DNA from 3 places in the Bradyrhizobium genosp. P genome. Region 2 is predicted to be linked to each of the others. Evidence: predicted binding sites of a transcription regulator. Region 2 holds the regulator's gene; each other region holds the start of a gene.
What was found. The regulator PhoB, encoded in region 2, activates phosphate uptake and scavenging genes when phosphate is short. The targets are predictions, from matches to a motif close to TGTCATNNANCTGTCAT.
Positions count from the first base shown of each region.

Region 1 (9,747 bases), 4.9 Mb from region 2:
CAGGCCGACCAGCCACGGAACGGATGGCTTCGCAAATCGCACGCCAGCGAGGATCGTGACGAGAAGACCGAACGTTGCGACCCCTTCGGAGAACCACTGGGCGCCGCCGGTGCGTGCCTTCAGCGACATGTCGATCAACGGCAACGCAAACATGCCGTGCGCGACCAGCGTACCGGCAATTCCACCGACGACCTGCACTCCTGCGTAAAGTGCCGCTTCCCGCACCGGCAGCTCGCCGCGCAGCGCGAATACGGCAGAGACGGCCGGATTGAAGTGCGCACCCGATATCGGGCCGAACAACGTGATCAGCACGACGAGTATCGCTCCGGTCGGCAGCGTGTTACCCAATAGGGCCAGGGCGACGTCCTTTGTCAGACTCTCGGCCATGATGCCGGAGCCGACGACGGTTGCAACGAGCAGCAGCGTCCCGAGAAATTCGGCTGCAAGCCTTCGGCTTAGATCAAAAGACATGAGACATACCCGATGCAAAAGCCCAATCGCCGTTGCTGGTAAGAACAATATCGCAAAAGAGGGCAGGCATCAGCACTTCCCTTGCTGGACAGCATGATTTGGCTTGCTAAGTCGCCGCAGAACCGATCCTTCCGAAAGAGGCGACGCCGCGACGAAGGGATTCACCGGCGCGCATAGACCATACCGACGGCCATCATGCAAATGCCGCCCAACGCCGCGCCAGTCACGGCTTGCAGGACGTAGACATCCGCAGGCCTGACCTCGTTGAGGCTCCCGCTTCCCGTTACCACCGTGACCGCGTATGTCTGCAGGAAGTACCCTCCCACGACGCCGGCAACTAAGCCGACGATCGTGTGTCCCCAAAATCCGAAGGCGTGGTCGTGGACGACCGCGGCCGCGATGTGAGCACCGGCGAATCCAGCAACGATCTGGATGCAAAGGCTGGTGGTCGTCCAAAGCATTGATCCATTCCTTGCTCGTTTAGGCGTGTGATCTCGACGCATCCACCGCCGGTACGTTCTCGGCCGGAGCAGTTGAGCCCGCGGTGAGGGGCAGGGCATAGGTGATGGCCCAACAGAGGAGAAGCATCGCCGCCGAGCCCGCGAGGCAACCCTCGATGCCTGCAAGCTGATATAGAACGCCGGAAAGCGTGATCCCAAGGAGGCGCCCCGCGGCGTTCGCAGCGTAATAGAAGCCGACGTCTTCGGCCGCTTTTTCTGATCCGGCATAAGCAAGGATCAGGTAGGAATGGAGGGACGAGTTGACGGCGAACGGCAGACCGAACAGCGCAAGCCCCACCATCAACATCAGATCCGGACGAGACACCGAGAAAAGTTGCATCGCTATCGCGAGCACAATGGGCACCGCCGCGAGAATGGCAGCCCAAAGATGAGCGGCCGGGATCTCCCGGCTTAGCCCGTCGGTGCTTCGGCGGACCATCGTGGGCGCTATCGCCTGAATGCCGCCGTAGGCGATGGTCCACGCCGCGAGAAAGCCCGCGACCTCCATGAAGTGCCAGCCACGGCCGTAGAGAAACACGGGTAGTCCTACTACGAACCAGACGTCGCGCGCGCCGAACATGAAAACCCGCGCAGCGGCGAGGAGATTGATGCTGCGGGTCTTAGCGAAGAGCTCCCGAATGGTCTTGGAGGATTTCGCCTTTCCGAGATTTCGTGGAAGCAGCACCAGCCCCGCGACGAATACGATGCCGAGCAGCGCGGCCATCAGCCAGAGGGCGTATCTGAATCCGACGAGCTGTAGCAGCAGGCCGCCGACGAAAAATCCCACTCCCTTCATCGCGTTCTTCGAACCCGTGAACCAGGCGACCCAGCGGAACAACTGACTGTTTCCGTCGGCGGACGTTGCCTTGATCGCCGACTTCGAGGCGGTCTTCGTCAGGTCCTTGGCTACTCCCGCGATGCCCTGAGCGATCACGACCCATGTCACGGACGCCACGACACCCCATCTCGGATCGAGCGCCGACAGCATCAACAGGCCGCCGATCTGGAGTATCTGTCCGATCGCGAGCATGCGCGGAATCCCGAAGCGCGACGCGAAATAGCCGCCCGCGAGGTTTGCGGCGACCCCGGCCGCCTCGTACAGCAGAAAGAGGAAGGCCAGCGTGAAGGGGGTGTATCCAAGCCGGAAGAAGTGGAAGAGGACGAGCATCCGCAGCGCGCCGTCGACGAGCGTGAAGCCCCAGTAAGAGGCCGTTACGATCAAATAGTTTCTGGCTGTCGATGTCATAGGCCCGCCCTCCAGACGATGTTGGCGAGATCGACCATTCGGCACGCATAACCGACCTCGTTGTCGTACCACGCGTAGACTTTAAGCAGCGTGCCGTCGGTCACCATCGTGCTTTGTGCGTCGACGATCGAACTACGCGTATCGTTCGCGTAATCGACCGAGACCAGGGGCCGATGTTCGATCCCCAGGATTCCCGCGAGCATGGTCTTCTCCGCGCCCTCGAACAGCTTGTTGACTTCGGGCGCGGTCGTCTCCCGCGCGACTTCGAAGACACAGTCGGTAAGGCTGGCGTTGAGTACGGGCACGCGGACGGCATGACCGTTCAGCTTGCCCTTCAGTTCCGGATAGATGAGCGAGATCGCAGTCGCACTTCCGGTCGTCGTGGGCTGCATGGACAGCATCGCCGAGCGAGCCCGCCGGAGGTCTTTGTGCGGCGCGTCAACGACGACGTTGGTGTTGGTGGGATTGTGGATCGTCGTAATCAGGCCGTGGCGGATTCCGATGGCTTCATGGATCACCTTGACCACTGGCGCAAGACAGTTCGTGGTGCAGGACGCCGCGGTCAAGAGTTTGTGGCGCTCCGGATCGTAGAGCTTGTCGTTGACGCCGACGACGATGTTCAGCGCACCCTCGTCTTTGACTGGTGCTGCGACGATGACGCGTTTGACGCCGCGATCGAAGTAAGACTGCAGCCGGTCCGACTTGACGAATTTGCCGGTACATTCGAGGACCACATCGCAGCCCAGATCCCCCCAAGGCACCTCGGACGGGTCGGCCGCTTCGCTGAAACCGATCTGGTGAGAGCCGATTCCAATCATGGTGCCGTCATTCACGCCGATCTTTTCGTGCCATCGGCCATGGATGCTGTCGAACTCGATGAGGTGCGCCGTCGCGTCAATACCGCCCTTGAGTTCATTGACGTGGATGACATCAAGTCGATTGGACCTGCGGGGATCGCCTTCGGGCCGGTGCATGCCACCGAATGCTGCGCGGAGGGCCAGCCGCCCGATACGGCCCATGCCGTTGATTCCGACTTTCATTGTTGTTCCTTCTAGGGGGAGAGGCGGTTGCTACCGCCGATCTCGTCGAGACGGGCTTTGAGGGCCATCCTGTCGAGCGAGGCAAACGGAAGGCTGGTGAAGATCTCGATTCGCCGACGGATCATCGCGTAGAGTTCGTTGAGCAGAGTGGTTTTTTCCGGCGCCGAGCCCGTGAACTTGGCGGGATCGGGAAGCGGCCATGCACCCGTAACGAAACGGCTGTCGACGTCGGGACAGAACTGTCCCTGCGGCGTGTCACAGAGCGCAATGATGAAATCCATTCTGGGCGCCTGCGGGCGCGTGAATTCGTCCAGGGACTTGCAGCGGAGACGGCCCACATCGTGTCCTAGTTTGCGAAGACGATCCAGAACCTCCGGAAGTGGCGCCCGAGCCGGTTCGGAGCCCGCGGAGTATGCGTGGAATTTTCCCTTCCCGATCTGCTCGAGGATGGCTTCCGCCATGATCGAGCGAGCGGAATTTTGCGTGCAGAGAAAGAGCACGTTGAACGCTGGTGTCACGACATCGGGAGCGAACGTGTCGGCCATTTTCCGTCTTCTCCATCGGCAGGTGACCACAATTCTCGGGCTTCCTCTTCTGCCCGTGTCGCGGCGGTCCCAGATCAGCGTTCCACAAAGCTCTTGTCACGTTCGCGTCAATCTGATCCTATATGTCGAGACATACAGACATATACGGCGGAGACGGCCAATGGGCAAGCGAATTTGGGTTCCCGCGATGGTGGGGCTGGTCATGGCGATGACCTCGCCGCTGCACGCGGGCGAGACCAATGGCTCCGGGTCAACGTTCGTTTTTCCGATACTTTCGAAGTGGGCGACGGAGTACCAGGCCAAGACGGGCGATAAGGTCAATTACCAATCGAACGGTTCCGGAGCTGGATTGCAGCAGGTGAAGGCAGGTGCGGTCGATTTCGGCGCCTCCGATATGCCGCTGCGGCCGGATCAACTGGTTAAAGCCGGCCTCGGTCAATTCCCGCTGGTCATCGGCGGTGTCGTACCGGTGGTGAACATCGAGGGGATTGGCCCTGGTCGGCTGCGGTTCACCGGAAGTGTCCTCGCGGATATTTTCCTGGGCAAGATCAAGAATTGGGATGATCCCGCCCTCAAGAGGCTGAATCCCGATCTCGCGCTGCCGGATGCGCCGATCACCGTCGTTCATCGCACCGACGGTTCGGGCACCACCTTCAACTTCGCGAACTACCTTTCCAAGGTCAGTCCCGAGTGGAAGGAAAAAGTGGGGGAGGGAGTGGCGGTCGAATGGCCCACGGGAGTGGGCGGCAAGGGCAACGAAGGCGTCGCCGCATACGTGGTCCTGGCCAAGAACTCCGTCAGCTACGTAGAATATGCCTACGCGATCAAGAACAAACTAGCTTATGGCTTGGTTCAGAATCATGCGGGACGCTTCGTCCAGCCGGGAGCCGAGACCTTCCAGGCCGCCGCAGCGAGCGCCGCGTGGGAAAACACCCAGGACTTCTATCGGATCATGACCGACGCTCCCGGCGAAAACGCGTATCCGATCACGGCGACGTCGTTTGTCCTGATGCCGAAACAACCGAAGGACCACGGCCGCGCGAAGATCGCGCTCGACTTCTTCAGATGGTCCCTGGAGAACGGGCAGGCTGACGCGGGCGCGCTCAATTACGTGCCACTGCCGGTCTCCTTGATCGAGAAGATTGAAAGATACTGGAAGAGCGATTTCGGGGCTTAATGCAGAAATGCCAGCATGCCCGGCCGGATCGACTTCGCGTCACTCGCACGGGTGAGAGGGCACTTGCGCGGTTTCGCCGCGACGCTCTTCGTCAGTGAGCGATTAAGCCCCTGACGTTGGCTGCGTCCAGCGGCTTCTTTATTGGCGATACGGTATATTGGGCCTGCGTAATCCGAGCCCGGGTGGAGACAGCCCGTGGCATGCCGCTCCTTTATGTCTGTTGCAGGATTCAACGCGTCCACTATCTTCGACGGATGCGTTATTCCCCGGGAAAGCGACCCATCGATATGAAGCCAGATCTGTTTACGACCGACGACGCCGTGGAGATGTTCGCCAGCCTGGCTCAGCCGACGCGGCTTGAGGCGTTCAGGCTGTTAGCGCGCTATCTTCCCTATGGCCTGCCGGCCGGCGATGTGGCCCGCCTCCTCGCCGTGCCCCACAACACGATGTCGACGCACCTTTCCCAACTTGAGCGGGCGGGTCTTCTCACAAGCCGGCGCGAAGGCCGGTCGATTATCTACGCGGCGAAGTCCGGTAAGATCGGAAGCCTGTTCGACGTCATGCTCGGCGAGATGCAGTCCTCGGGCGACGACGAAGCATTCCCGCAACGACGTCCCGCGGCGGAGAGTTCCAAGGGCTACAACGTGCTGGTGCTGTGTTCGGGCAATTCGGCTCGCTCCATCATCGCAGAGTCGATTCTGAACCGTGAGGGGGCCGGCCGCTTCCGTGCCTACTCGGCGGGGAGCCGTCCGCAGGAGCGACCGCATCGCCTAGCCGTCGAGCTTCTTGACAGTCTTGGCTACGAAACGGGGCACCTGCGTTCGAAAAGCTGGAATGAGTTCGCAGGTAAGCGCGCGACCGTAATGGATTTCGTCGTCACCGTCTGCGACGCCGCAGCGGGCGAGGAATGCCCGTTTTGGCCGGGGCACCCTTTGCAGGCGCACTGGGGAATTCCGGACCCCGCAGTCGTAAAGGGCACCAAAGACGTTCAGCGCGCCGCCTTTCTTGCCACTTATCGGCGGCTAACCGCCCGGTTGACGGCGCTCGTGAACCTTCCGGTCGAAAAGCTGGATCTCGCCAGTCTCAAGCGGGAGCTCGCCTCCATTGGCCGGATGGAGGGCGCGACGGAGGCAACCTTGTCGGCGCCACAGGCTGCATAGCCGAACTTCAACCCGCGCTATCGAGGATTGACACTTCCAGGTTGTCTAAAGTGCGAGAGGCATCGAAAAAGGGTGATAGTTCACCAGACTGTTCTCGGCGACGTTTCCTAGTTCGGCACCGATTTCGGCAAAGCCGTCGGCGTTTACCAGTGGTAACAGTCGAGCAGAGCCGCCACGACCAAGCTTTCCGATGCGAACGATCCCATCGGGACCAAAACCATCCACTTTCGCCAGTACAAATTCGGTGCGCCCGACCTTATGAACAAAGCTCTCCGCAGTTCGCGCGGAATATTGCATTGTCGAAACTTCAGTAGCCCCCAACATTCTCCGGATGAGGGGGCGTCCGAAGAGTAGGAAGTTGACCAGTGCAGCAACCGGGTTGCCGGGGAGGGCAAGCACCTGCATCCTACCCACGGAGCCTCTGCCGATTGGTTTTCCAGGGCGTAGCGCAAGCTTTAGGGTTTCACATCGCCCTCCGGCATCGATGATAGCTCCGGCGACATGATCGGCGTCGCTGCCGGCCACACCCCCGGAGGTAATCAATAGGTCCAGGTGGGACGCGGCGTCGAGCATCGTTCTGGCGACGGCCTCCCGCTCATCCGGTACGATGCCGAGGTCAGAAACGGCGATGGCCTCGGACGTGAGAAGCGAGCGAAGCATTGGTCCGTTGGTGTCGACGATCGAGTTGGGGCCGACTTCGTTGCCGGCTTCGATCAATTCATCTCCGGTTGAGAGAACTCCAACCCGGAGCTTGCGCTTTGTACAGGCCCGAGCGTTGCCGGACGCAGCAAGAATGGCAATGTGCCTTCCGTCGAAGACTGTTCCCTTCGCCACGACGATCGTACCGGTCGACACGTCCTCGCCACGCCCGCGGATGTTTGCACCGTAATCAGGCAGGAAGTGGAAGGTCACACCGGCCAAATGTCGTGTGCTGCGCTCTTCCAGCACGATGGCCGCAGCGCCATCCGGGACCCGGGCGCCGGTCAGTATCCTGACCGTGTTGCCCGGCCGGAGGGTGCCAGCCATCGTATGTCCCGCAGCGGTCTTCCCGACGATCTTGAGGGTTAGCGGCGATGGCCGGCGGAGATCATCTGCGTGCAGAGCGAAGCCGTCGACAGCGGAGTTGTCGAAGCGGGGTAGCGCGACCTCGGAAAGGATGTCCGTCGCCGCGACCCTCCCGAGCAGTCCGGTTAGAAGTGTCGTTTCAGTGCCGGCTATTTCGCCGACGCCGTCGAGCACGACGCCGCGCGCGACGGTTGGAGACATAAGTGTAGCGTGGGCGAGGCAGTCGTCGAAGGCGCGCGCCGTCGCGAGATCCGGTCGAACATTCATTGAAAGATTCCGCCGATCAAGAGGGCCGGGGAGCGCGTATGCGCTCCCCGGGGGGCGTCAGGTCGAGTATTCCTTCGACTTGAACGTCAAGTGACGGACCCCTTCCGGTGCATCCGAGATTTTGCGGATGTTACCCCAGGTCTGCTTGTAGTTGGGGATAATCAACTCGTTCACCCCTTTTGAAACGACATTGCCCTGCACGCCGGTCGGGAACGCGAACAGCATGAAAGCCTGCTTGCGCTTCGCCGACGGCGTCGGGTAAGCCATGGCCTGGGTTGAACCGTTGTCGTTGTAGATTTCGACCAGATCGCCGTTCTTGAGCTTCAGATCCGACATGTCCTGCGGATTCATTTCAATGAACGGGTAGGGCCACCGGTCCATGACGAGTTCGTTGTCGACGTCGAGATACGCACTCTGCCAGACCATGTTGGCGCGTCCGTTGTTGATTAGGAACGCGAACTTGTCCTTCTCGGCCTGCTTGCCCGCCGCCTGAAGGCCGCGCCATTTCGTTTCGGCAAAGACGGCTTTCCCGTCCGGCTTGTTGAACTTGCCGTCGGCAAAGAGACGCTTCGTCCCGACAATCTTGCCGTCGGCGTAGCTGCTTGCGGGTTCCTGGAAGCCATTTGTTCCCATAGCCTTCAGGCGTTCATAGGTGACGAACTCGCCACCCTTTTCATGACCGTGATAGCCGTCCATGAAGGCGTCTTCTTCGGTCTTCCAATCGAAGCCCTTGAACTTGTCGGCGATATCAGCCTTTCCCATTTCGCGGAATACCCGTTCCATGTTGTTGGCGATGCGCGCCGCGATCAGGCAGTCCGGCATGGCGTTGCCGGGAGGGTCCATATAGCGCTCCGTCAGCCGCATGCGCCGTTCGCCGTTCATTGATGTCAGGTTCATCTCTCCCGACGTAGCTGCTGGCAGGATGACGTGACATGCTTGACCGATCTTGGTCGGCACGATGTCCACGTCCACCGCGAACAGGCCGCCTTTCTTGATGGCATCGACAATGGCTTTCACCATTGCGGGTCGATCCCCATAGGCGACGGCGTTCATCGCATCCTTCACGATGTCCGTCCGCTTCTTATAGACCTGCTTGAATTCCATCGCGTTGAGCGTGGTCTTGTAGTGGTCGCACGCCCAGATGTGATGAACGCCGCCCTTGCCGCCGATCAGCAGTTGGTCAACGTAGGCGGCGGGCTTTCCGACGTGCGCATCCGATGGGCGGGAGTATCCTTCCTGATGACCTCCCATCCGCACGCAGCCGCCGCCGGGCCGGCCGATGTTGCCGGTCGCGAGCGCCAGATTCACCAGAGACTGGTTGGTCCGGTAGTTATCGTTGCCCCAGATCAGGCCCTTTTCGTAGGAGAACATCGTCCTGCGGCGGGCGCCGCCGGCCTTCGGCTCGGCGATCCATGTGATGGCCTTGACGATGTCGGCCTCGCTGAGACCGGTGGTTTTGGCTGCGTCCGCGACCGAAACCTTGTTGGCGGCGACCGCCTTGTCGAAATCCTTGGTCGAAGCCGCGATGAACGGCTTGTCGACCCAGCCCTTGTCTGCGGCATAGGTCAGCCAGGCGTTAAACAGCATCAGGTCGGAGCCCGAATTGATCGCGAGGTGAAGCACGTTCTCCTTGCCCGCTTCGACTTCGCAGGCGTTGACGGTGACCGTGCGTCGCGGATCCACGATCACGATGCGGCCGCGCTCCACCGCCTCGTTCCCAAACTCCTTTTTCTTCTTGTCGATCGAGGTGCCGCGCAGGTTCGGGATCCAGTGGTTCAGGAAGTAGTTGGTCTGCGTCTCGAGCGCGTTGGTGCCGACCGCGACGATGGTGTCGGCAAGCTCGGCATCTTCGTAGCAGTTGTTGAGCTCGCCCACGCCCATGTCGCGCGTGCCGTGGACTTCGGAGTTGTAGGCCGGGCGGTTGTGGATTCGGATGTTCTTGATCTTCATGGCGCCGAAATAGAGCTTTCCAGTACCCCAGGTGTTTTCATATCCGCCACCTGCACCGCCGTGATCGAACGCCGACACGAACAATCCGTCCTCGCCCTGGTCGGCGATAACGCCAGCGGTCACTCGCGCCACGAGATCCAGCGCATCGTCCCAACTTGTCGGCTGAAGCTGGCCGTAACGCCACACAAGCGGATCGGTCAATCGCTGCAATTGCGTATTGCGCTGGCGCGAGTAGCTCATTTCCGCGATGCGGGCCCCGCGCGGCGATCCGAGGCCGGAATTCACCACGCAATCCTTGTCCGGCTTGATCACGATGTGGACGTCGC
Region 1 is NZ_CP188195.1:5,903,381-5,913,127, reverse strand. Features, by position in the region: gene ACP2YO_RS28690 (aquaporin) at 1-471, opposite strand, end outside; gene ACP2YO_RS28685 (hypothetical protein) at 633-932, opposite strand; gene arsJ (organoarsenical effux MFS transporter ArsJ) at 952-2,217, opposite strand; gene ACP2YO_RS28675 (ArsJ-associated glyceraldehyde-3-phosphate dehydrogenase) at 2,214-3,257, opposite strand; gene ACP2YO_RS28670 (arsenate reductase ArsC) at 3,269-3,802, opposite strand; gene pstS (phosphate ABC transporter substrate-binding protein PstS) at 3,963-4,979, shown strand; gene ACP2YO_RS28660 (metalloregulator ArsR/SmtB family transcription factor) at 5,267-6,139, shown strand; gene glp (gephyrin-like molybdotransferase Glp) at 6,185-7,471, opposite strand; gene ACP2YO_RS28650 (arsenate reductase (azurin) large subunit) at 7,529-9,747, opposite strand, start outside.
Region 1: a site for PhoB is predicted at 3,897-3,913, ahead of pstS (phosphate ABC transporter substrate-binding protein PstS). Genes of this name have one in related genera too.

Region 2 (9,747 bases):
AAGCGTTCCAGGCCGCCGCCTCGAATGCCGACTGGGCCAACGCTCCGGGATACTACCTGATCCTCACCGACCAGCCCGGCGACAAGTCCTGGCCGATCGTCGCGTCGACCTTCGTGCTGATGCACAAGGAAGCGACCGACAAGGCCGCGTCGCAGGAAGCCCTCAAGTTCTTCAAGTACGCCTTCGAGAAGGGCGGCAAGATGGCTGAAGAGCTCGACTACATCCCGATGCCGGACTCGGTCATCAAGCTGATCGAGAAGACCTGGAACTCCGACATCAAGAGCTAAGCCTTACACTTCGAACCAAGCCTGTGCCGCCTTAAGGGGCGGCACAGGTCGCGACCAGCCCGGCTCCGACATCACCACAATAACAGCGGATCCCGGGTCCCGCGCCTGACAAGGCGCAACCGGAATGGCGCCGGCGAAAACGCCAGTGAAGATCGCTTCGGGGCGTAGCGGTTTGCGTAGCTTTCAAATAGTAAAGAGGGAATTGGCGTGGCAGACATGGCTGTTCAGGGCGATGTGATGGAAGCCGCCGGACCTTACGATCGCGCCAAGGCCCTCAGCGCCTTCAAGTTCGGTGATGCCACCTTCTATTGGATCACCCGCATCTCCGCGATTTCCGTTCTGCTGATCCTCGGCGGCATCATCGTGTCGCTGATCATCGGCGCATGGCCGGCGATGAAGGAATACGGCTTCGCCTTCCTGTGGACGCAGCGCTGGGCGCCCTCGGCCGATCCGCCGGTGCTCGGCGCGCTCGGCCCGATCTACGGTACCATGCTGACCTCGATCATCGCGATGATGATCGCGATCCCGGTCGGGCTCGGCATCGCCATCTTCCTGACCGAACTCTGCCCGCAAATGCTGCGCCGTCCGATCGGCATCGCGATCGAACTGCTCGCCGGCATCCCCTCGATCATTTACGGCATGTGGGGCTTCTTCGTGCTGGGCCCGTTCCTGGCCAACACGTTCCAGCCGTTCATCATCAGGATCTTCGAAGGCGTGCCGGTGCTCGGCGCGGTATTCGGCGGCCCGCCGTCCTATCTCAGCCTGTTCAACGCCGCGCTGATCCTCGCCATCATGGTGTTGCCGTTCATCACCGCGATCTCGGTCGACGTGTTCAAGACCGTGCCGCCGGTGCTGAAGGAGGCCGCCTATGGTATGGGCTGCACCACCTGGGAAGTGGTCCGCAGCGTCGTGATCCCCTACACGCGGGTCGGCGTGATCGGCGGCGTCATGCTGGCGCTTGGCCGCGCGCTCGGCGAGACCATGGCGGTGACCTTCATTATCGGCAACTCGTTCCGCATCTCGTCCTCGATCTTCGCGCCGGGCACTACTATCTCGGCGGCGATCGCCTCCGAATTCGCCGAGAGCGACGGGCTGCACCAGTCCGCCCTGATCCTGCTCGGCCTGCTGCTGTTCGTGCTGACCTTCTTCGTGCTCGCCGGAGCGCGGCTGATGCTGATGCGGCTTGAAAAGAAGGCGGGGAAGTGACGCCATGAACCCGATCTACAAATCCCGCCGCCGCACCGACGTCATCATCCGGCTGCTGTGTGTCGGTGCCGCGGCGTTCGGCGTCACCTGGCTGGCGCTGATCCTGGCGACGCTGCTCTACAACGGCCTTGCCGGGCTGAGCGTGCAGCTCTTCACCCAGAACACGCCGCCGCCCGGCTCGAACGAAGGCGGCCTTCTCAACGCGATCGTCGGCTCGGTCATCATGACCGTGATCGGGGTCGGCGTCGGCGCGCCGCTCGGCCTGTTCGCCGGCACCTATCTCGCCGAATACGGCAGGCATGACCGGCTCACCTCGGTGATCCGGTTCATCAACGACATCCTGCTCAGCGCGCCCTCGATCATCATCGGCCTGTTCATCTATGGTGCCGTCGTGGTGCCGATGCGCGGCTTCTCGGCGATCGCGGGCTGTCTGGCGCTCGCGGTCATCGTGATCCCGGTCGTGCTGCGCACCACCGAGGACATGCTGCTGCTGGTGCCCAATCCGCTGCGCGAAGCGGCCTCCGCGCTTGGCCTGCCACGCTCGCTGGTGATCAAGCGGATCGCTTATCGCGCCGCCCGGTCGGGTTTGATCACCGGCGTGCTGCTGGCGACCGCCCGCGTCGCCGGCGAGACCGCGCCGCTGTTGTTCACCGCGCTGTCGAACCAGTTCTTCAGCCTGGATCTGACCAAGACGATGGCCAACCTGCCGGTGACCATCAACAACTTCGTGCAGAGCCCCTATGCCTACTGGAAAGAGTTGGCCTGGAGCGGCGCTTTGCTCATCACCTTCACCGTGCTCGCCCTCAACATCGGCGCGCGCATCCTTGGTGCCGAAAGGGCCGCAAAATGACCGAGCTCTCCGTTTCGACGACTACCCCGAGCCACGTTGCTCCGCATGCGCCGCTGCCGGATGCGCCCCCGAAGGTTACGGTACGCAACCTCAACTTCTATTACGGCGAGCACCATGCGCTGAAGAACATCAACCTGACGCTCGGCACCAACCGCGTCACCGCGTTCATCGGCCCGTCCGGCTGCGGCAAGTCGACTTTGCTGCGCATCTTCAACCGGATGTATGATCTCTATCCGGGCCAGCGCGCCGTCGGCCAGCTGATGCTGGACCAGACCAACATCCTCGATCCCAAGCTCGACCTCAATCTGTTGCGCGCGCGGGTCGGCATGGTGTTCCAGAAGCCGACGCCGTTCCCGATGACGATCTACGAGAACATCGCCTTCGGCATCCGCCTCTACGAGAAGATCTCGAAGTCCGAAATGGACGACCGCGTCGAGAAGGCGCTGCGCGGTGGCGCGCTGTGGAACGAGGTCAAGGACAAGCTGAACGCGTCGGGGCTCTCGCTCTCCGGCGGCCAGCAGCAGCGGCTGTGCATCGCGCGGACGGTTGCGGTGCGGCCCGAGGTGATCCTGTTCGACGAGCCGTGCTCGGCGCTCGATCCGATTTCGACCGCCAAGGTCGAGGAGCTGATCCAGGAGCTGTCCGAGGACTACACCATCGCGATCGTCACCCACAACATGCAGCAGGCGGCCCGCGTCTCCGACAAGACCGCCTTCATGTATCTCGGCGAACTGATCGAGTTCGACGACACCAACAAGATTTTCACCTCGCCCAGCGATCGACGCACGCAGGACTACATCACCGGCCGGTTCGGCTGAGGAGATAGACGATGGCTTCTGAACATACCGCCAAGGCATTCGACAGCGACCTGCAGGAACTGACACGCCTGGTCGCCGAGATGGGTGGCTTGGTCGAGCGCATGATCACCGAGTCGGTCGATGCGCTGATCCGCCGCGACGTAGCGCTCGGCAAGCGCGTCGTCGCTGCCGACATCGAGATCGACAGCTTGCAGCGCGTCATCGAGGAGCGCGCGGTTCTGACCATCGCACGCCGCCAGCCGATGGCGATCGATCTGCGCGAGATCGTCGGCGCGATGCGGGTGGCCACCGACCTCGAGCGGATCGGCGACCTCGCCAAGAACATGGGCAAGCGCGTCGCGGCGCTGGAGAGCGATTTCCAGCCGCTCAAGCTGATCCGCGGCCTCGAGCACATGACCGACCTCGTGCTGTCGCAGGTCAAGTCGGTGCTCGACGCCTATGCCGCCCACGATCTGCCGGCGGCGATGAACGTCTGGAAGGGCGACGAGGAGGTCGACGCGATCTGCACCTCGCTGTTCCGCGAACTGCTCACCTACATGATGGAAGATCCGCGCAACATCTCGTTCTGCATCCATCTGATGTTCTGCGCCAAGAACATCGAGCGGATCGGCGACCACGCCACGAATATCGCCGAAACCGTGTTCTACATGATCGAGGGCCAGCAGATCATGGACAAGCGTCCAAAGGGTGACATGACCAATTTCGCTACCACGGTTCCGGGCACCTAATCACCATCTGGCGAAGTGGGCACCGGCTTTCCGGCAAGAACGTGCTCATCAAGGAGATGATCGTTTCGGTTCGCGTCAGGACAACGGATCAGGACAGAGAGAACACAAACCGATGAGCGCACGCATTCTGGTGGTCGAAGACGAAGAAGCGCTGACGACGTTGTTGCGCTACAACCTCGACGCGGAAGGCTACGATGTCGAGACGGTCGGACGCGGCGATGACGCCGATACCCGGCTGAAGGAGCGCATTCCCGATCTTGTGGTGCTTGACTGGATGCTGCCGGGCCTCTCCGGCATCGAGCTGTGCCGCCGCCTGCGCGCGCGTCCCGAGACCAAGCAGCTCCCTATCATCATGCTGACCGCGCGCGGAGAAGAAAGTGAACGGGTGCGCGGCCTCGCCACCGGCGCCGACGACTACATCGTCAAGCCGTTCTCGGTGCCGGAACTGCTGGCGCGGGTGAAAGGCCTGTTGCGCCGGGCGAGCCCGGAGCGGCTTGCGACCGTGCTGACCTATGGTGACATCGAGCTCGACCGCGAGAAGCGCCGCGTGGCGCGCTCGGGCCGTCCGATCGATCTCGGCCCGACCGAGTATCGGCTGCTCGAGTTCTTCCTCGAGCATCCCGGCCGCGTGTTCAGCCGCGAGCAATTGCTCGACAGCGTCTGGGGCCGCGACATCTATATCGACGAACGCACCGTCGACGTGCATATCGGCCGCCTGCGCAAGCTGCTCAATCCCGGCCGCGAGCAGGATCCGATCCGCACCGTGCGCGGTGCCGGCTACGCACTCGACGATCGTTTTGCAAAGGCCGAGCCGCAGCCGTAAGGCTGCGCGAACAGCAACACACCGTCGTCTGGGCCTAGTGAGGCAGCCACCGGCGGCAGGGTTCCCTCCCCCCTTGCGGGGGAGGGTTAGGGAGAGGGGTGCCGCTTGCTCCGCTGCCGATTGATCGCGAACCGTGACAGCGAGTGTCTCGCCGGTTCGATTGATCAAGCTTCGCTACATGTCTTGCATTGGAGTTCGGGGCCTACCCCTCTCCCCAACCCTGCCCCGCAAGGGGGCGAGGGAGCCTGACCCGCGTGCTCACCTCACATCGTCGAACGTGAGACCCCGCGAGATGGCGCTGACGAAAATCGCAGCACTTCGAATTCTGCCTTACCGCGTCGGCTTTGCTGCCGGCCGCCGGCGATCGTTGGCGGGCTGGTAGGCGATGCGCGAATGATGCGCGCAATAGGGCAGGCCGCCGAGCGCCTTGCCGCCGCAGAAGAAGAAATCCGGGCTTGAGGGATCGCCGACCGGCCAGTGACAGGTCGCCTCGTTCAGCTCGAGCAGCGACAGCCGCTGGCTCATCGGAACGACGTTGTCGTAGGCGATCGGATCCGGCTCCATCTCGACCTCGAAGGCGTGGGCCAGCGCAGTATTGCCGCGCGACACTGGCCGCGCCACCCGCATCATATGCTGCGCGGGGCGTGCCTTGCGCTGTCGCGGCGCGGCGGTGGAGGGGGCCTTGGCGCGGCCCGACAGGCCGAGCCGGTGCACTTTGCCGATCACGGCGTTCCGCGTCACATTGCCAAGTTCCGCCGCGATCTGGCTGGCCGACAGGCCGGATTCCCAGAGCTTCTTCAGCTGCTCGACGCGATCGTCGGACCAGGTCAATACAGTCATCGCATTTTTCCCTTCGCCTAGCACCGGCCAGTCCTTGGAGCGGTGCTGCGAGCCAAAGCTCGAAAAACTCCTGCGGTCAGAATCCCTTAGCCCTCGCCGAGCGCGCCTATGCGCCCGAACGTCTACGCAGAACCAAGTCTACTTAAGGGGTCCAGTACTGCCGCACGAGATGTCGTACCCGACAGCCCAAACGCTACAATATGGCGTGACTCCGGCGCAAGAGTCCGCGGTAGCGCGTCCACATGTTCCCACACTTATGCATTGCAATGAGTCTTTTCCACCGCACCGGAATGCCCCGGATTGCGTTCGTTTCGCATTGCCGGCAGGCCGCTTCGTGACGATTGACAGTTACTGCCTGCAGCATAGAATGCCTCCACGTGCCGCCCGAAAAGGCGGCACGTTTTGTTTTCCGAAGCCGGCTGTTGCTGCGCTGGCGTCAAGGCGCGCGGCAATCGTCGGCCTCAAACCCGTCAGTGATGGCCATGACAAACCCCGCCGCGTCGCATCTGCTTCCCGTCTTCGCCAGGGCCGATCTCGCCTTCGAGCGCGGTGAGGGCGCCTGGCTGATATCAACCAACGGCGAGCGCTATCTCGACTTCACCTCGGGTGTCGCGGTGAACGCGCTCGGGCACGCGCATCCGCATCTGGTCCAGGCGTTGCAGGAGCAGGCGACGAAGCTCTGGCACATGTCGAACCTGTTCAAGAGCCCGGATGGCGAGGTGCTCGCCGCGCGGCTCTGCGAGCAGAGCTTCGCCGACTTCGTGTTCTTCTGTAATTCGGGCGCGGAGGCGATGGAGGGCGTGATCAAGCTGGTCCGCCACTATCACTTCTCCAAGGGACATCCCGAGCGCTACCGCATCATCACCTTTGAAGGCGCCTTCCATGGCCGCACGCTGGCGACGCTCGCTGCCACCGGCACGGCCAAATATCTCGAAGGCTTTGGCCCGCCGATGGACGGCTTCGACCAGGTGCCGCATGGCGACATCGAAGCCGTGAAGAAGGCGATCGGACCGGACACGGCCGGCATCCTGATCGAGCCGGTGCAGGGCGAGGGCGGCGTGCGCTCCGCGCCGCATGCCTTCTTCAAGGCGTTGCGCCAGCTCTGCGACGAGCACGGCCTGCTGCTCGCATTCGACGAGGTGCAGACCGGCATGGGCCGCACCGGCGATCTGTTTGCCTACAAGCGCGTCGGCGTCACGCCCGACGTCATGTCGCTCGCCAAGGCGCTCGGCGGCGGCTTCCCGATCGGCGCGGTGCTGGCGAGCGCGAAGGCTGCGGCCGGCATGGCGCCCGGCTCCCACGGCTCGACCTTCGGCGGCAATCCGCTGGCGGTGGCGGCGGCCAATGCCGTGCTCGACGTCATGCTCAAACCCGGCTTCTTCGATCACGTGCAAAGGATGTCGCTGCTGCTCAAGCAGAAGCTCGCCTCCGTCGTCGACCGCTATCCCAGCGTGCTCTCGGACGTGCGCGGCGAGGGCCTCCTGATCGGCGTCAAGGCCGTGGTGCCCTCGGGCGAGCTCGTCGCCGCGCTGCGCGACCAGAAACTGCTGACCGTCGGCGCCGGCGACAATGTCGTGCGGTTCCTGGCGCCGCTGATCGTCACCGAGGCCGAGCTCGACCAGGCGGTCGGAAGCCTCGAGCGCGCCTGCGCTGCGCTACAGGCGGCCCAGCCGAGCAAGGCGGCCGGGTGATGAGCAAGTCGGTCCGCCACTTCCTCGATATCAACGAACTGCCGCTTGCCGAGCTGCGCAACATGCTCTCGGCCGGCGCCGCCATGAAGGCGGAGCGCAAGGCGCACGAAAAGGCCAAGCAGCCGCTCGAAGGCAAGACGCTGGCGATGATCTTCGAGCGCCCGTCGACCCGCACCCGGGTGTCGTTCGACGTCGGCATGCGCCAGCTCGGCGGTGAATCGATCATGCTGACCGGCACCGAGATGCAGCTCGGCCGCGGTGAAACCATCGCCGACACCGCGCGCGTGCTGTCGCGCTATGTCGACGCGATCATGATCCGCATCCTCAACCACGATGCACTGCTCGAACTCGCCGCGCACGCCACCGTTCCCGTCATCAACGGGCTGACGCGCCGTTCGCATCCCTGTCAGGTGATGGCCGATCTGATGACCTTCGAGGAAAATCGCGGCTCGATCGAGGGCAAGACGGTGGCCTGGACCGGCGACGACAACAACGTGCTGGCCTCCTGGGCCCACGCCGCCGAGCGCTTCAAGTTCAACCTCAATATTGCAACGCCCCCGGAGCTTGCGCCGAAGAAGCCGATGCGCGACTGGATCAGGGCGACCGGCGCGCCGATCGTGCTCGGCAGCGATCCGGAGGCCGCGGTGCGCGGCGCCGACTGCGTCGTCACCGACACCTGGGTGTCGATGGGCGACAAGGAAGGCGAACACCGCCACAACGTGCTCAAGCCCTATCAGGTCAATGCCAAGCTGATGTCGCTGGCCAAGCCCGACGCCCTGTTCATGCACTGCCTGCCGGCGCATCGCGGCGAGGAGGTCACCGACGAGGTGATCGACGGCCCGCAATCCGTCGTGTTCGACGAGGCGGAAAATCGCCTGCATGCGCAGAAAGGCATTCTGGCCTGGTGTTTTGACGCGGTGGCGTAGCACTAACTCAGTATTGTCGTCCCTGCCCAGGGCGCAATTGCGCACGGGAGCAGGGACCCATACGCCGCGACCTCGGAAAAAGGCACAAGGGGAGACGCCTTGTGTCACAACAAAATTCTGTGGTTATGGGTCCCTGCTCCGGAGCGCAATTGCGCCCTGGGCAGGGACGACAGACGTTTTCGCGTATGATGAACCCCTTCATTTCATGGTTCGAGACCCCAGATAGAGCGCCATGGTTTCACAATCCTCTGACATCAAAATCACGGCTGAGGCGCCGGTCCGCGCGCCGTCGGCGGTTCCCGTGGACGACGCGGTGCTGGCCTTCGAGGTCGGCGCGCTCGATTTGCGCGGACGGCTGACCCGGCTCGGCCCCGCGCTCGACGAGATCCTGCACAAGCACGATTATCCGCCGCCGGTCGGCAAGCTGCTCGGCGAAGCCATCGTGCTGACGACGCTGCTCGGCTCGTCCGTGAAGTTCGAGGGACGCTTCATCCTGCAGACCCGGACCGACGGTCCGGTCTCACTGCTGATCGTCGATTTCCAGGCCCCCGACCGGCTGCGCGCCTATGCGCGCTACGACGCGGCGCAGCTCAAGCCCGGCCAGACTTCGGGCGAGTTGCTCGGCAAGGGCCATCTTGCCATGACCATCGACCAGGGCGCGGAGATGAGCCGCTACCAGGGACTGGTCGCGCTCGACGGCGGCAGCCTGGAAGAAGCCGCGCATGAATATTTCCTGCGCTCCGAACAGATCCCGACACGGGTGCGCCTTGCGGTCGGTGAGGAGATGCGCAGCGGCGAGGGCGGCAAGCAGCACTGGCGCGCCGGCGGCATCCTGCTGCAATTTCTGCCCAAGGCGCCGGAGCGCGCCAAGCAGGCCGATCTGCATCCCGGCGACGCACCGGAAGGCACGGTCGCGCACAGCGTGCCGGAGGACGATGCCTGGGTCGAGGGACAGTCGCTGATCTCGACCGTCGAGGATGTCGAACTGATCGATCCCGATCTCTCCGGCGAGCGGCTGTTGTACCGCCTGTTTCACGAGCGCGGCGTCCGCGTCTTCACCCCGCAGCCACTGCGCGCGCAATGCTCCTGCTCGCGCGACGCAGTCTCCGCGATGCTGAAGAGCTTTGCGCCGCAGGACCGCGCCGACATGGTCAAGGACGGCAAGGTCGTCGTCACCTGCGAGTTCTGCTCGTCGGTCTACGAGTTCACGCCGGACGAAGCGGGCGTGGAGTAGCAACGCTGGCCATCGTAGCCCGGATTGCGCTGCGCTTCATCCGGGCTACGCAGCAGTCAGTTCAACACCCGCTTCCCGTCCGGGCTCGGGCTGTCCAGCGAAAACGTCGGTATGTCGATCTCGAAGCGTTCGCCGCTCGCGCTGACCATCTGGTAGCTGCCGGTCATGAAGCCGGAGGCGGTCGGCAGCGGCACGCCCGAGGTGTATTCGAAGCGCTCGCCGGGTGCGAGCACCGGCTGCTTGCCGATCACACCTTCGCCGCGGATGTCCCGCCTGTGGCCGGTGGCGTCGGTAATGATCCAGTGCCGGGTCCGCAACTGGACCGTTTCCGAGCCTGCATTGGT
Region 2 is NZ_CP188195.1:963,347-973,093, forward strand. Features, by position in the region: gene pstS (phosphate ABC transporter substrate-binding protein PstS) at 1-287, shown strand, start outside; gene pstC (phosphate ABC transporter permease subunit PstC) at 504-1,493, shown strand; gene pstA (phosphate ABC transporter permease PstA) at 1,498-2,343, shown strand; gene pstB (phosphate ABC transporter ATP-binding protein PstB) at 2,340-3,161, shown strand; gene phoU (phosphate signaling complex protein PhoU) at 3,173-3,889, shown strand; gene phoB (phosphate regulon transcriptional regulator PhoB) at 4,002-4,712, shown strand; gene ACP2YO_RS04715 (GcrA family cell cycle regulator) at 5,043-5,552, opposite strand; gene ACP2YO_RS04720 (aspartate aminotransferase family protein) at 6,035-7,243, shown strand; gene argF (ornithine carbamoyltransferase) at 7,243-8,169, shown strand; gene ACP2YO_RS04730 (Hsp33 family molecular chaperone) at 8,402-9,403, shown strand; gene apaG (Co2+/Mg2+ efflux protein ApaG) at 9,460-9,747, opposite strand, start outside.

Region 3 (9,747 bases), 2.8 Mb from region 2:
GCCGGGCACGATGGTGGCGATGCCGGGCGGGTAGACCACGAACGGTGTCGCCGCGACGCGGCCGAAAACCTCGTCGATCGGCAGATAGTCGACATCGTTGCGGATCAGATAGCGCGACGCCTCGCGCGGCGACATCACGATCTCGGGCAGGTGCTCGGGCAGGAACTGCTTGGCCTGCAACGTGCTGACGCCGGCGTCGCGGAAAAAACGGTGCATGTCGCCGCAGAGGTCGCGCAGCCGCACGCCGGCATAGCGGCCCGGCCGCCGCCGATAGAATTCGGGGATGGCGTCCTCGAGCAGGGCGTTGTCGTCATGCAGCTTCTTGAAGGCGACCAGCCCCGAGATCAGCGTGCCGGCCTTGCTGGCCTCGACGCCGGGCGTCAGCAGGAATAGCAGGGAGTTGAGGTCGTTCTTCTCGGCGACGATGCGGTTCTCGCGCAGATATTGCGCCACCACGGGTGCGGGGATGCCGTGGTCGGCATAGGCGCCGGTGGCGTGATCGAAGCCCGGCGTTAGCAGCGTCAGCTTGTTCGGGTCGGTCATGGCGAAACCCGCCACAGTTTCCGGGAAGCCGTGCCAGGTCTCGCCGGGATTGAGCTGCCAGTAGGACGGGTTGGTCGCGAGCTGGTCGGTCGAGATCGTCTCCCAGGCGACGTTGTGTACGCCGCCCTCGCGCGCGACGTCCGGGATCATCACCCTATCAGGCACGAACGGCTCGAAGAACCAGCGCCGCTCGGCGCGCGTCTCCTTTTCCTCGAACTCGCGCTTGACGGCGCGGATCTTCTTGCGCAGCTCGATGCCGAGCCGGATCGTGTCGTCCCACAGCACTTCGCCGGATCGTCCCTTCATCATCTGCGCGCCGACGTCGAGCGAGGCGAACAGCGGATAGAACGGCGAGGTCGAGGCGTGCTGCATGAAGCTTTCGTTGAAGCGGCGGTGCTCGACGCGACGCTTCTGACCCTTGATGTGGCGGTCGCGGATGTGGATCTGCGAGGCCTGCGAGAAGCTCGCGAGCTGCTTGTGGGTCGATTGCGTCGCGATGATGCCGGGCGCCTCGGGGCCGAGATCGGACAGCCCCATCGCGAAGCGGCCGGTATAGATCGGGTGGAATTTCATGAAGCCGGCCCAGGCCTCGTCGAACAGGATGTAGTCGCAGAGATGGCCGATCCGCTTGAGGATCATCTCAGCGCTGTGGATGGTGCCGTCATACGTGCACTCCTCGACCACGGCGACGCGGAACGGACGCTCTTTCTTCCAGGCGTTCTCGTCCTTGACCAGTGGGTGCTTGCGGATGGCGTCGCGAAGCGCGCTTTCGTCGAGCAGGTCCCAGCGCATCGGGCCGATCAGGCCCCAGGCGTTGCGTACTGTCGGGACATAGACCGGAATGCCGCCGCCGATCATGAGCGCGCCGTGATGGGCGGCCTTGTGGTTGTTGCGGTCGAACAACACGAGGTCGCCGTCGGTGACGAGCGAGCCGAGCGCGACCTTGTTGGAGGTCGAGGTGCCGTTGAGCACAAAATAGGTCTTCTCGGCGCCAAAGATTCTGGCTGCCTCCTTCTGCGCCTTCAGCGCCGGCCCCTCATGGGTCAGGAGGTCGCCGAGGTCGAGCACGGAATTGTCGAGGTCGTCGCGGAACACGGCCTCGCCGAGGTGCTCGACGAACACCCGGCCGATCGGGCTGCGGCTGTAGAACACCCCGCCATTGTGCCCCGGGCAGGTCCAGAGCTGGTTGCCTTCCTCGGCATAGTCGACCAGGGCGCCGAAGAACGGCGTCTTCAGGTTCTCGGCATATTGCTTGAGCCTGGAGATCAGGTTCTTGGCGATAAACGGCGGCGTTTCCTCGGAAAGGAACACATAGCCGTCGATGAAATCCAGCACCTCGACCGGAAGGTCCTCGAACCGCTTGCGACGTATCAGCAGGATGATCGGGAAGTCCAGGCCTCGCCGGCGCATCAAATTGATCAGCGCCGCGGTCTTGCCCTCAAGCCCCTTCTTGCCCCAGTCGACCACCATGCAGCCGATCGCGGCGTCGGTCTGCACCGCGATCTCGGCATCTTCCAGCTTGCGGGCGCGGACCACCTCGAAGCCGGACCGCTCGATTTCGGTGATGATCTGGTTGAAGCGGATGCCTTCGAGGTCGTCGGCTTCGAAAACCGGGGCGGCGAACAGGAAGTTGAAGCGTTTGAAGTAGTCCATGCGTGTCCTCGAACTGGTCCGGCTGAACCTGTCCGCACAATTCATGACAAGCAGATGACAGTGCAGGCGGGGCTGTTGGACGGGCTGATCCAGCGGAAATGTGAGACGCTCAGGTGTTCGGCCGTACTGTCCTGGAGACGATCAAGGGGCCACCGGCACCAGGCCGTAGCGAAGCATCGTCTGCTTCATCTTCGCCGGATCAGGCGCGCCGCCGGCCAGCAGCGCAGCCATTTCCCTGAAATATTGCGGCCCGAGCGCGCCGGGGCTCAGCATGCAGAGGCAGGTCGCCGGACTATCCGAGCGGTTGGTGAAGCTGTGGACGATGCCGCGTTTGATGAACACGGTTTCGCCGGGGGCGAGATCGATGTCCCGGCCGTCGACCTGCCAGGTCGAGACGCCGGACAGGCCGTAGATCGTCTCGTCCCAGTTCTCGTGATAATGCGGGATCGGCATCCGCGCATTCGGCTGCAACGTCATCTCGAAAAGATCGATGCTGCCGCCGGTGGTCTCCTTGCTCTGCAGGAATCTGAGCTGCAGCGCACCGATTTCAATCGATTCGCCCATGGTAGCCTCGCGAGGTTAGCGTGCCACGATAACGGATGGCACGCAGCGAGGCCAATCGCGCAATCTACCGCCCGGCGACAGCCCGGTCGCGGGTCAGTACACGAGCGCGGTGCCTGGCGGTTTTTCGAGCGCCGCCGCCAGCGTGCGATACTCGTCGCAGTCGGTGCCGCAGATCGAAGCGATCCGGCTCAGATGGTATTGCGCCTGATCGCGATTGCCCTGTTCGAGCTGCCACAGGCCGTAATAGTTCCACGTCAGCACATGGTTCGGATCGGCCTTCAGCGCGCGCTCGTACCAGACCTGCGACTGCTTGTAGTCGCCGAGCTTGCGATAGGAGTAACCGATCAGATTGGCGACGTTCGGATGATCGTCACGCCCGAGCGCATGCAATTGATCGATCGCGCCGGCATAGTCGTTGCGTTCGTAGATGGTCGCATAGGCCGTGCGGTAGCCCGCGCGAAATGCCGGATCCTCGAGGGTCGACTGCTTGGCGGGCTTCTTCTTTTGCGTGGTCTTCCTGTCCTTCTGCTGGGGAGGGGGCGGCGGCGGAGAACTGTAGTCTGCGCCTCCACCTCCCCCTCCAGCCGCCAGGGTGGCTTGCGGTGCGCAAAGGATGATCGGCGCCGCGAGGGTCGCCGCAAGCGTTGCAAGCTTCATCAGTGACTTGGTCATGCAAACCTCCCGATTTCGGATTGGGCCGTCGTGGGTCAGAAGCAACAACTCCCCGTCGCCGCAGACATTCCCGGCGGTCTGAAAAAATCTTTGCGGCAATGGAGGCGAAACTAACTTTCATGTCAGAATCTCGATGTGCGACGGCACGGTGATATTGGGTGGACGGGAACGGAGTCGATGTCCGGGAAATTGTTGGGCGAGGGCGGGAGCTGACCTCGTCCCTCTTTGACGACAATCGCGGAACCACAGGTGCAGGGACCATGAACGGGACCGATCTCGCCGACATCTACCGAAACTACATCGCCTGCCTGAATCGGCAGGACTGGGCGCAGCTCGGACAGTTTGTCGACGCCGACGTGCGCCACAACGGCCGGCCGTTCGGGCTCTCAGGTTATCGCGCCATGCTGGAGCAGGACTTTCGCGACATACCGGACCTTCGTTTCAACATCGATCTGCTGGTTTGCGATACGACCCGTGCCGCAAGCCGGCTGACGTTCGACTGCTCGCCGAAGGGAGAATTCCTCGGCCTCGACGTCAACGGCAGGCGGGTCTCGTTTGCGGAAAATGTATTCTACGAATTTCGCGGCGGAAAGATCGTGCAGGTGTGGTCGGTCATCGACAAGGTGGCGATCGAGGCCCAGCTCTAAGAGCGTTTTCAAGCGAAGTGGATACCGGTTCGCGTGAAGAAAACGCGTCAAAACAAGAATCTAGAGCCCCGTTCCGATTTGATCGGAACGGAAACGGCTCTAGCGGGACGCAAACGGCGGCTATTTATGCTCCAGATGCCACGCGCCATCCCAATCCGCCGCGGGGGGATTCTGTCTGAACGCCTCGACGCGCGCCTTGAATGCCATCGACGGCCCGTCGCCCGGCACAGCGTCCAGCGCTGCCCCAAATGCGCGCTCCGCGTCGTCCCAACGGCGCTCGCGATAGGCCTCGAGTCCGTCGGCGTAGTGCTGCCGGAGCTCTGCCTGTGCCGGCGTCAGCTCGCCGATCTTGGCCAGGATCTCGAACACGGTTTGCGGCTGGGTCTGGCCGACCACGACCAGCCGGTCGATCTCGCGCAGCTCGATCGTCGCCGCACAGGATGCGGCGGTCGTTTCCGAGATCAGGCAGCGGCTGCCGTAAAACTTGTTGGCGCCTTCCAGTCGTGAGGCGAGGTTCACGGTGTCGCCGAGCACGGTGTAGCTCATCATGAATTCGGAGCCGATGCTGCCGACCAGCACCTCGCCGGTGGCGATCCCGATCCGGATGTCGCAGTCGGTCGGGATCGCGCGCACGCCGAGCAGCTCGGGCAATTCCTTGCGCAGCTGGGCGACGCGGCCGGTCATGTCTATCGCTGCAAGGGCCGCGAGATGGGTCTGCTCGGATTCATCGACAAAGGGGGCTCCCCAATAGGCCATGATGGCGTCGCCGATATATTTGTCGATGATGCCGCGATGCGCATGGATCGGCTCGGACATCGTCGAGAGATAGAGGTTCATGATCTTGACGAGGCCGCGCGGCGTCACGCCTTCGCTCAGGGTGGTAAAACCCTTCATGTCGCAGAACAGCACCGTCATGACACGGCGTTGTCCCTCGGTCGCGGCGATCGCGGGCTCGTCGAGCAGCCCTTCCGCGACACGCGGGTTGATGTAGCGGCCGAAGGTTTCGCGGATGCGCTGGTTGTGGCGCAAGGTCTCGATCATGCGGTTGAAGGCGGCCGAGAGCTGGCCGATCTCGTCCTGCGTCGTGATCGTGATGGCGCCGTCGAGCCGGCCAGCCTCGACCTCGCGGGTGCCTTCCAGCAGCCGCATCACCGGGCGTGTGATGCCGCTGCCGACCAGCATCGCGAACACGAAGCCGAGCACCGCGGCAATCGTGGTGACGATGGCCGAGATGATGATGGCGTGCTGCTGGGCACTCATCACCGTCTTGGCGCTGGCGCCGACCTGCGCGAGCATATCCGCTCGAATGCCTTCGATCCTGGCGTTGAAGTCGTCGCGCAGGCCCTCCGCGCGACGCATCGTCTTCCTGGCAGAGGTGAAATCCTTCGCGTCGAGTTCACCGAGCAGCGTCTTGTTTTCCGTGTTCAGCCGGACAAGCAGGTCGTTGAGCGTATTTTCGATCCGGTCGTCGATGCGGCCGAGCGCGGCATTGTCGGAGGGGGTAGAGGGATCCTCGATGATTGCATCGATCAGCTTGCGTGCGGCATCGGCCTCCTGGCTGATCACGGGTTCGATCTCGTCGAAAGTCTTGCGCGCGGCAGCGTAGGTTTCGTCTTCCGCCGGCTCCTGCATCTTCGCCATCATCATCCGCCGCATGGCCAGCGAACGCTCGAGGGAACGGACGTTGATGCGGGCGAGATGGGCGTAGGCGGGAATGTAGCGGTTGGTCAGCTCGCCGAGCAGATGGCCGACCTGGCCCGCCATGACCATCGACAGCACCGACGTGACCACGGCAAGCACGATCAGCCCCGCGGCAATGCCGACGATCTTCTGCCTGATCGAGTTTCGAAACATGCCCTGCGCCACTCCGGCCGCCGCTACGATACGCGGGAATTAGGCCGTGTACCCATAAATTGGTTTAGTTGCGAGCCGCCGGCAATGTCCGTTTTCCGCGCCGGCCTCAAATGGGATAATGCGCCGTGTCCGAGAGGTGCCCCAGATGGGACGTTGGCTAGTCTAGAATGGAACGTTTCCGCGCGCGCGGAAGGTCCATATCTGGACGTTGCCGCCGATGCCGCCGAGTTCGGCACCGATCGCGACCTGGGCGCCATTGGCGAAGCGCGCGGCCAAGCCGCCGGTTGCCCGTGCCGACCAGCCTTCGAGCAGCGGAACAGAGGCAAGTAGCGGTGCCCCTGCGAGCGCCACGGCGGCCGCATCATCGCCGGTGAAATAATAATCCGCGTAGAGGCCCGCATAAGGCGCGAGCGCCACGGTCGCGCTGGCGAGCCACGGATAGCTGACCTTGAGGCCGGCCGAGGCGCGGCCGGTGAAGAAGCTGCGCTCCGCCTGCGGCGTGCCGAGCGAGTCGGTGTAGGCGTTCTCATTTTCCCAGAGCGCGTAGACCCTGGCCGAAGGTTCGATGTCGAAGCCATGGACTTTGGTGTCACCGGTCAGGCCGCCCGACACCAGCCAGCGATGTCCACTGAAGTCGCCAGAGGCGGTGCCAGCGCTGCCGTCATAACCAATTCCGGAATAGACCGCCGCCGCATCGAAGCGCAATCCCGGCGCGAACTTCCAGCCGAGGTAGGAACCGACGGTCCAGCCGTCGCCCTTGAGACGGCCGGACAAGGTGTCGGACTTGTAGTCGAAGGTCTCGTAACCGCCGACCGCACCGACCAGGAAGTTGGGCGTGATCCTGCGCGTCAAACCGATCAGCGCGTTGATCTGGCTGCCGTACAGGACCGAGGCCGCCGTCGGCGAGCCCGAGCGATTGATGCCGGCCCCCCTGACGTCCGCCCAGAACAACCATTCCTTCGGCTCGGTGTAGCGCAGCGGCGCCGCCTTCGCAGGCATCGCGTTGCGATCGATTGCGGCGAAGGCGTCGTCGACGCGTGATCTGCCGCGGGGCGACTGTGGTTGCGCGTAGCGGTCGGCACTGCCCGGCAAACCGCTGTTGGCAGTGGAACCTGTATACGTCCCATTCCAGCGGTCGGTGACCGGGCTCTCGGACGTCGTCCCATGCGGCCGATCCGGATCGGCCGAGAAATTGAAGCGCAAGCCGCCATCACTTGGCGTCACCAGGTCACCGCCGTCGCCGAACCCGTCCGAGATCGCGGTGTCGATCGCGCCCGAAATCGCAGACCCGGAATTCTGCGCAACCGTCTTGGTTGCGATGATCTGCAACGCACGCAGCTTCAGGCTGTCCTGGGGGGTGCTGACGGACTGCAGCAATGGCGACGATGCGCTGGCCGAGAAACTGGTATTGCCGGCATAGACGGCGGTGATGGTGTGATTGCCGAGCTTGAGCGCCGAAGTCGTCAGCGCGGCGGTGCCGCCCGCCAATGTCGCGGTGCCGATCGAGACGCCGCCGTCGTCGAAGGTCACGGCACCGGTCGGCGTGCCACTTCCGGTGCTCACGGTCGCCGTAAAGGTCACGGACTGCCCGACCTCGCTCGGATTCTTCGATGAGACCACGACCGTCGCGGTGGCCGGCATGGTGTAGGTGTAAAGGCCACTTCCCGTCGCGGTGCCGCCCGCAGCGGTTACGCTGATGTCGACTGCGCCCGCGGCATGGGCCGGCGTCGTCGCGGTGATCGAGGTCGCGCTGTTGACCGTGAAACCGGTCGCCGCCACGCCGCCGAACGTCACCGACGTTGCACCGGTGAGATTTGCCCCGCTGAGAGTGACGCTGGCGCCCCCCACCGTCGTCCCCGAATTGGGCGAGATCGATGTCACCGTTGGGATTGAAGAATATGTGTAAAGGCTGCTCCCAGTCGCGGCGCCGCCGGGTGTCGTCACCGCAACATCGACCGTGCCCGCAGCATGGGCCGGCGTGATCGCGGTGATCGAGGTCGCACTATTGACCGTCAGGCCTGTGGCAGCCACGCCGCCGATGGTGACTGACGTCGTCCCGGTGAGGCTCGTCCCGGTGATGGTGACACTGGTGCCGCCGGCCGTCGTACCGCTGTTGGGCGAGATCGCAGTTACGGTCGGCGCCGCAGAGTAGGTGTAGAGCCCGGTGCCCGTGCCGGCGCCGCCGGGTGTCGTCACCACGATGTTGACTGTGCCTGCCGGATGGGCCGGCGTGGTCGCGGTGATCGAGGTCGCGCTATTGACCGTCACGCCCGTGGCGGCCACGCCACCGATCGTGACCGACGTCGCCCCGGTCAGGTTCGTGCCCGTGATGGTCACGGCTGTACCGCCCGCGATCGGACCGCTGGCCGGCGAGATCGCAGTCACGGTCGGAGCCGAAGCGTAAGTATAGAGCGCGGCCCCCGTTCCGGTGCCACCGGTTGTCGTCACCGCAACATCGACCGTGCCCGCCACATGGGCTGCTGTGGTCGCGGTGATCGAGGTCGCGCTGACGACGGTCACGCCGGTTGCTGCCACGCCGCCGATAGTAACGGATGTCGCTCCGGCGAAGTTCGTGCCGGTGATGGTAACGGCTGTACCGCCGGCGGTCGAACCGATGGTCGGTGAGATCGATGTGACGCTCGGTATCGACGCATAGCTGTATAATCCGGTACCCGTTCCAGTGCCACCGGGCGTCGTCACGGCCACGTCGACCGCGCCGGCCGCATGGGCCGGCGTGGTCACGGTGATCGAGGTCGCACTGACGACTGTCACGCCGGTGGCTGCCACCCCGCCGATGGTCACGGAGGTCGCCCCGGTGAGGCCTGTTCCCGTGATGGTGACAGCGGTGCCGCCGGTCGTCGTGCCGCTGTTGGGCGAAATCGCGGTCACGGTCGGCGCCGAGACGTAAGTGTAGAGTCCGGTGCCCGTTCCGGTGCCACCGGGTGTCGTCACCGCGACATTGACTGTGCCTGCGGCATGGGCCGGCGTCGTCGCCGTGATCGAGGTCGCGCCGACGACCGTGACGCCGGTCGCCGCCACCCCACCGATGGTGACGGAGGTCGCCCCGGTGAAGCCTGTCCCGGTAATGGTGACCGAGGCGCCCCCGGCCGTCGTACCGCTGTTGGGCGAGATCGCAGTCACGGTCGGCGCCGCAGAGTAGGTGTAGAGCCCGGTGCCCGTGCCGGTGCCGCCGGGTGTTGTCACAGCGACGTCGACCGCGCCGACCGCATGGGCCGGCGTGATGGCATTGATCGAGGTCGCGCTGACGACCGTCACGCCGGTGGCGGGTACCCCACCGATGGTGACGGATGTCGCCCCGGTGAGATTCGTGCCGGTGATGGTCACCGCTGTACCGCCAGCGATCGGACCGCTCGTCGGTGAAATTGCAGTCACGGTCGGCGCCGAGACGTAAGTGTAGAGTCCGGTGCCCGTTCCGGTGCCACCGGGTGTCGTCACCGCGACATTGACTGTGCCTGCCGAATGGGCTGCTGTGGTCGCGGTGATCGAGGTCGCGCTGACGACCGTCACGCCTGTTGCTGCCACCCCACCGATGGTGACGGATGTCGCGCCGGTGAGATTCGTGCCGGTGATGATCACCGCTGTACCGCCCGCGATCGGACCGCTGGTCGGCGAAATCGCAGTCACGGTCGGCGTCGCAATATAAGTGTAGAGTCCGGTCCCCGTTCCGGTGCCACCGGGTGTCGTCACCGCAACATCGACCGTGCCCGCCGCATGGGCTGCTGTGGTCGCGGTGATCGAGGTCGCGCTGACGACCGTCACGCCTGTTGCTGCCACGCCGCCGATGGTGACGGAT
Region 3 is NZ_CP188195.1:3,765,533-3,775,279, forward strand. Features, by position in the region: gene ACP2YO_RS18300 (Orn/Lys/Arg decarboxylase N-terminal domain-containing protein) at 1-2,196, opposite strand, end outside; gene ACP2YO_RS18305 (cupin domain-containing protein) at 2,338-2,760, opposite strand; gene ACP2YO_RS18310 (tetratricopeptide repeat protein) at 2,854-3,432, opposite strand; gene ACP2YO_RS18315 (ester cyclase) at 3,693-4,079, shown strand; gene ACP2YO_RS18320 (adenylate/guanylate cyclase domain-containing protein) at 4,200-5,933, opposite strand; gene ACP2YO_RS18325 (IPT/TIG domain-containing protein) at 6,096-9,747, opposite strand, start outside.
Region 3: a site for PhoB is predicted at 2,240-2,256, ahead of ACP2YO_RS18300 (Orn/Lys/Arg decarboxylase N-terminal domain-containing protein). Genes of this name have one in related genera too.